Regions from separate parts of the Luteibacter sp. P1_D3 genome, predicted to be linked through region 1. Evidence: predicted binding sites of a transcription regulator. Region 1 holds the regulator's gene; the other holds the start of a gene.
The links. The regulator FliA, encoded in region 1, starts transcription of late flagellar genes. The targets are predictions, from matches to a motif close to TAAAGTTTNNCNNNCNNNGGCCGATAA.

Region 1 (3,403 bases):
CGCCCTCGCGTCCAGCGTGGCCGATGTAGTCCGTGCCGCCACCGTCAATCCGAACAGCGACGCCGCCGTGAACGGCGTGCGTGCCGAGATCAACAGCCTGCGTGAAATGCTGGAAGTGCAGCTCTCCACGCTGGCCTGGAACCAGATGGATCGCGAGCAGCCGCTGCGCGCCCGCGTGCTTCGCGAGATGACCCGCCTGGGTATCGATGGCGATGTGGCCCGCGCACTGTGCGCCGAGCTGCCCGCCGGCATGACCGCCGAGCAGGCACGTTACCTGCCGCTGGGCATCCTCTCGCGCAACATCCGCACCAGCGGGCGCAACTTCGACACGGTCGGCGGCGGCGTCACCGCGCTGGTCGGTACCACCGGCGTCGGCAAGACGACGACCATCGCCAAGCTCGCCGCGCGCGCCGTGCTTCGCCACGGTGCCTCCAACGTCGCCCTGATCAGCGCCGACCAGTACCGCATCGGTGCCGGCGCGCAGCTGGAGCATTACGGCCGCCTGCTCGGTGTGCGCGTGTACAACGCCCATGACGCCGACAGCCTGCGCAACGTGCTCCTCCAGCTGCGCAGCAAGCACACCGTGCTGGTCGACACTGCCGGCATGGCCGGCAACGATCCCAAGCTGCAGCAGCAGTTCGACACGCTGCGCGCGACCTCGAACCTGCGCGTTTGCCTGGTGCTCGCCGCCAATGCGCAGGCCCAGGCCATCGACAACGCGATCCGCTCGTACGCGCCGCTGTCGCCGCAGACCGCCATCCTTACCAAGCTCGACGAGGCACCGCTGATCGGCGGCGCCCTGTCGGCACTCATTCGCCACGCCATGCCGCTGGACTACACCACCGACGGGCAGCGCGTGCCCGAAGACATCGCCTCCGCCGATGCGCGCAAGCTGGTCTGCCTCGCGGCCCAGTTGCTCAAGCAGCGCAACGAGGAGCCCGACGACGCCATCCTTGCCGATCGTTTCGGCACCGCGGCGCCCGCGCTCGCCTGATCGGGAACCCGCATAACGTGACTACCGCCACCGCACACTCTTTCACGGCAGTGAACTCCTTCATGACCACACACGTCGATAGCACCCAGGCCGCCGGCCTCAACTGGCTTGACGACCGTCGCCCCACACGCAGCATCGCGATCGCGGGCGGCAAGGGCGGCGTCGGCAAGACCACCGTGGCGGTCAACCTCGGTATGGCCCTGGCCATGGGCGGACGCGACGTMGTCCTGCTCGATGCCGATCTGGCCATGGCCAATATCGACGTGCTGCTCGGGCTGCAGCCGACCCGTCATCTCGGACACATGCTCGAGGGCGAGTGCCGCATCGAGGATCTGATCCTCCAGGCGCCGCATGGCCTGAAGGTGATTCCGGCCACCTCCGGCGCCCGTCGCATGGCGCAGCTGCCGAACATCGAGCACGCCGCCGTCATCCGCGCGTTCGACGAATACCCGATCGCTCCCGAATACCTGATCGTCGACACCGCCGCCGGCATTTCGGACAGCGTGTCCATGTTCGCCGCCGCTTCGGACGAAGTCGTGGTGGTGGTCTGCGACGAGCCGGCCTCGCTGACCGATGCCTACGCCCTGATCAAGGTCATGAGCCGCGAGTTCGGCGTGAACCGCTTCCGCATCGTGGCCAACATGGTCCGCCACGCCCAGGAAGGCCGCCAGTTGTTCGAGAAACTGTCCCGGGTGACCAACCGGTTCCTGGATGTTTCCTTGGATTTCATGGGGATGGTCCCGCACGACGAGTACCTGCGCCAGGCGATTCGCCGCCAATCGGCGGTGGTCGATGTCTGGCCGAGCAGCCGATCCGCCGTCGGATTCAAGAATCTGGCCAGGTCGGTCGATACATGGGGTGAACCCGAACCCCGTGCTCAGGGTCGCATCGGCTTTTTCGCCGAGCGGTCCCACCTGGGAGGAGGGTTGCCACTGTGAGCGTTGCGACGGAATACCTTGAAGTCACGCGAATCCCGGCGGATCAATTGGTACGAACCCACGCGCCGCTGGTGCGCCGGATCGCCTATCACCTGATGGGCCGGCTGCCGCCGAGCGTGGATGCAAACGACCTCATGCAGGCCGGAATGATCGGACTGCTGGAGGCCGCAAGAAATTACTCGCCGACTCGCGCGGCCAGTTTCGAGACCTATGCGGGTATCCGCATACGGGGCGCGATGCTGGACGAACTGCGCAAGACGGACTGGACCCCCCGCTCCGTGCACCGGAAGTTGCGCGAGGTGGCTGAAGTAACGAGGCAGATCGAGAACGAAACGGGTGGTGATGCCGAAGACGCCGAAGTGATGAAGCGGCTGGGCATCGACGCCATGGAGTACAACCAGATTCTGGCCGACGCGGCGAGCGCGCGGTTGCTCAGTCTTACGGCGCCCGAAGGCGACGAAGGCGCGGCAATCGATGTCGCGGACCCGGATGCCGCGGGTCCGGAAGGGCTCTTCGAACAGGACGGCTTGCGCGATGCGCTGGCCCAATCCATCGACGGCCTGCCCGAACGCGAGAAGCTGGTGATGTCGCTGTACTACGATGAAGAGCTCAACCTGAAGGAAATCGGTGCGGTGCTGGGTGTGAGTGAATCGCGGGTGTGCCAGATCCATGGCCAGGCCCTGATCCGCCTCCGCGCACGCATGACGGGTTGGAAAGACAAGCATTGACGGCATTACGGTGCCGTCGCCGGTAAGAACGCGCAGTCAGGCGGAGACGAGTTTTGGACAAGAACATGAAAATCCTCGTGGTGGACGATTTCTCCACCATGCGGCGCATCGTCAGGAATCTCCTGGTCGAGCTGGGATTCACGAACACCCTCATCCAGGAGGCTGAAGACGGCAACGCGGCGCTCACGATGCTGCGCGCCCAGCCCTTCGACCTGGTGGTGACCGACTGGAACATGCCCAACATGACGGGCATCGACCTGCTCCGCGCGATCCGCGCGGACGCCGCGCTGAAGTCGATGCCGGTGCTGATGGTCACGGCCGAGAACAATCGCGACCAGATCATCGCTGCCGCGCAGAGTGGCGTGAACGGCTACGTGGTCAAGCCGTTCACGGCGGTCACGCTGAAGGAAAAGCTCGACAAGATCTTCGAACGACTCGCCGCGGCTGCGGGCTAAGGGAATAACGATGAACACCATGCTTACCGCCGGCCACGAGGTCGTTCCCGAGCTGCGCGAGTTGCTCGATGCCGATGACAGCGTCGCCTTCGAACAGGCGCTCGACCGCCTGTTGCGCAGCCGTGAACAGCACCTGTTCCTGGCCCTGGGCCACCTCGCGCGCGATCTTCATGAGTCGGTCCGCCGCCTCGCCTCCGATATCTCCAGCGATGGTGTGCCGGGCAACATGAGCGACGCGCGCAAGCACCTGCGCGACGTGCTCGAGATGAGCTCGCAGGCCGCCCACCG
Region 2 (3,403 bases), on a different contig from region 1:
TCGACGGCGCGGGCGTCAGTCTGATCGCTGGCGGCGATATTCGTTCGGAGAACGTGGGTGGGCTCGCTGGTCGCGGGATGGATGCATCGAGCATCACCGCGACGCAGGGGATGCAGATCAGCGCGGGGAACAACCTGTCGCTCGATCACACCACGGTCAGCGCGGGCGGAGATGCGCTGCTTTCGGCCGGGCACGATCTGACCCTTGCGGGGCAGGGTGTATCGGCGGGTGGCAGCCTGGCACTGGCGGCGGGGAACAACCTGTCGCTGGAGTCCAGCCTCACGACGACACATCCGTACCAGTGGAGTAACTCGATCACGGGGACGCAGGCTGAAGGCCTCACCCTCAGTGCGGGGAAGGACCTGTCACTGGTAGCCGGCAACAACCTCAACCTCTCGGCAACGACGGTTAAGGCTGGCGGCAATGCAGCGCTCCAGGCAGGCAATGACCTGACCCTGGGCGCCGTACAGAGCGGCACCCGTTGGAGCACGCAGACAAAGGGCAGCAGCGTCGAGGCGGGCGGCTCGCTCATGGTCCAGGCGGGTCACGATCTCAGCGCGCAGGCCAGCTCGCTGAATGCGGGCAGCGACATGGCCCTGCTGGCCGGTCACGACCTGTCGCTCACGACGACGACGAACGGAACATCGACCAAGACCACGCACGACGTCACGAGCCTCGATGCCGGTGGCAACCTGGCCATAGCGGCAGGCCACGATGCCACGCTTGAAGGTACCCAGATCAAGGTAGGTGGCGCCGCGGCATTGCAGGCCGGCAACGACCTGAATATGACGGCGGTTACGGATAGCCAGACGAGCACGTCGAGCTGGAAGGAAGGCAAGAAGCACATCACCCAGACGACTACCGACGAGACGGTGCGTGGGGTGACCGTGGATGCCGGGACGGGCGTGCAGGTTGCGGCCGGTCATGACGCCACGCTGGATGCGGCGACGATTGGGACGAAAACGGGTGATCTTACCTTGGCGGCTGGGCATGACTTGACGCTCAATGCCGAGGGCGAGTCGCACGAGGTCGTCACCGATACGAAGAAAAAGAAGAGCGGCCTGCTCAGCAGCAAGACCACCGTCATGGGCGACGGTAATGCATTACAAGGAGCGGTGGGTGCGGGTGTCAGCGAAGCTGCGAGTGGCGCGATGGAGACGTACCTTGAACAGCACAATATTTCTCCGCGCAGCCCTGAAGGTCAGGCAATGCTGCAATTGGCTGGGGCGGCAATCGGTGGCGTTGCGGGCGGTGGTGCGGGGGCGAGCACCGCACTTGCGGGCCAGGTCTACAACGAGAAGCTGCACCCGGATCTGCTGAAGGGTGTTCTGGCTAACGTTGCGGAGTTCGCGAAGGAGAACGGGTTGAGCACTGAGGAAGCCCAGAACAGACTTGTTCTCGAGGCGATTCGACTGCAGGATTCTGCGACAGACCTCGGTCTTGGAACGGATCAAATCGGAGGAAGCAAGGGGCTCGCCGATGACTCCTTGGCACGCGGCTTTTTGCAGAAGAATAATCTCTACCAGGTAGGTGGAGAGACGGTCGATATCTTCAAGCCGGTTGTGTGCGTGAAAATAGATGTTGCGCCTTCCCAAATAGGCTAACGCATGCGCTTTGATCAATTCATGGATATAGAAACCAAAGACCATTTCGCGGACTTCGTTGACGCGTTGATCGAAGATCTCGCACTCAACTCGGACGAGTGGGAAAACCCGGATCTGGCAAGCTTTCTGTCCGCCATGGCTGCCTGGACCAGATCCTCAGATCAGTACGCCAAGGCCAGCGGTGACGGGAAGGTTACTAGTCCGAGTTGGAGCACGTTTGCAAAAGTCCTAAGTGCATCAAGGGTCTACGAGTAGCGACTCGACACCCGTATGTATAGGGAACGTCTTGCTCGGACCATCATCGAATTGGCACCACCCCCTAAAGCTTTCCCCCCCAAGGCCGATAAGACCATCGAACGAACCCCCGGGCGACACGCGCCCAGGGCCGAACCGGTACGGACGATGGCGAAGAAATCCTCCAAAGACGCAACGTTGGCGCCCCTGGCGCTCGACGCGGACCTGCGTATTGCCGCGGCCCCGGCCTTGCGCGATACCCTGCTCAAGGCGCTTGCCGCCGGCGACGCCGTCGAACTTGACGGTACGGCGGTGGCCCAGGTGGATACGGCGGCCCTGCAGCTGCTCGCGGCGTTTTCCCGCGATGCGCGTGCGGCCGGGCTTTCCGTGACCTGGACCGGTGCCAGCGACAGCCTGCAGCGCGGCGTGGCCGTGCTCGGCCTCAACTCATTGATTGAACTGCCGGCTCGCGCCGGCGTGAACTGAAGGTGCTCCGATGGCTAAGATTCTTGCGGTAGACGACTCGGCTTCCATGCGCAGCATGGTGGCTTTCACCCTTCGCGGTGCCGGTCACGATGTCGAGGAGGCCGATAACGGCCAGGCGGCACTCGATTCGGCAGCTGTCCACAAGTTCGACCTGATCCTGGCTGACGTGAACATGCCGGTGATGGACGGCATCACGATGGTTCGCGAGATCCGCACCCGTGCGGACTACCGCGGTATCCCCATTCTGATGCTCACCACCGAATCGAACCCGGAAAAGAAGATGGAAGGCAAGGCGGCCGGCGCGACCGGCTGGCTGGTCAAGCCGTTCGATCCGGACCAGCTCCTGGCGACGGTCAACCGCGTCCTCGGCTGATCCCAGCCGCGTCTGTTTCCACTTTAGTGTTCCGGTAATTCCAGGGTCTCCCCATGTCCAAAGTCGATCTGGCGCAATTCCACAAGGCGTTTTACGAGGAGAGCCTCGATGGTCTCGACGCCATGGAGCAGGCCCTGCTCGCCCTGGACGAGGGCGCCGAGGATCCGGAACTGATCAACGTGGTGTTCCGCGCCGCCCATTCGATCAAGGGCGGCGCGGCCACCTTCGGTTTCACCGATGTCGCTGCCTTCACCCACGTCGCCGAAAACCTGATGGACGAGGTCCGCAGCGGCCGCCGTCCGATGGAAAAGGCCGTAGTAGAACTGCTGCTGCGTTCGGGTGACACCGTGCGCGACATGCTTTCCCTGTCGATGACCGGCCAGCCGGCCGCCACGGCGGAAAGCCAGGCCCTCCTGGCCGAGCTGTCGGCGATGGTCTCGGGCAACGCGGTCGCTCCGGTAGCTGTCGCGAAGGCTGCCGCTCCGGTCGAAGCGATCGAAGGCTGGGACATCGCCTTCCGTCCCTTCGACTACCTGCTGAAGTCCGGTAACGATCCGGCCCGCATGTTCCGCGAACTCGAGGCCCTCGGTCCGCTCGCGGTCACCTGCGATGCCAGCAAACTTCCCGCGCTGGCCGATATGGACGCCGAGTCGTCCTACCTCGGTTGGACGCTCCGCCTCGATGCCGGCGCCAAGCGCGCCGCCGT

Region 2: AC1DYM_RS17935 (STAS domain-containing protein) is a predicted target of FliA. The motif match lies at 1,925-1,951, and genes of this name have one in related genera.

Annotation. Positions count from the first base shown of each region.
Region 1 covers NZ_JBFUAT010000001.1:263,159-266,561, reverse strand. Annotated here, with positions in the region: gene flhF (flagellar biosynthesis protein FlhF) at 1-994, shown strand, start outside; gene AC1DYM_RS01220 (MinD/ParA family protein) at 1,057-1,932, shown strand; gene AC1DYM_RS01215 (RNA polymerase sigma factor FliA) at 1,929-2,660, shown strand; gene cheY (chemotaxis response regulator CheY) at 2,714-3,115, shown strand; gene AC1DYM_RS01205 (protein phosphatase CheZ) at 3,126-3,403, shown strand, end outside.
Region 2 covers NZ_JBFUAT010000031.1:44,686-48,088, reverse strand. Annotated here, with positions in the region: partial or broken gene AC1DYM_RS17945 (hemagglutinin repeat-containing protein) at 1-1,604, shown strand, start outside; gene AC1DYM_RS17940 (DUF7660 family protein) at 1,608-1,859, shown strand; gene AC1DYM_RS17935 (STAS domain-containing protein) at 2,007-2,324, shown strand; gene AC1DYM_RS17930 (response regulator) at 2,335-2,697, shown strand; gene AC1DYM_RS17925 (chemotaxis protein CheA) at 2,751-3,403, shown strand, end outside.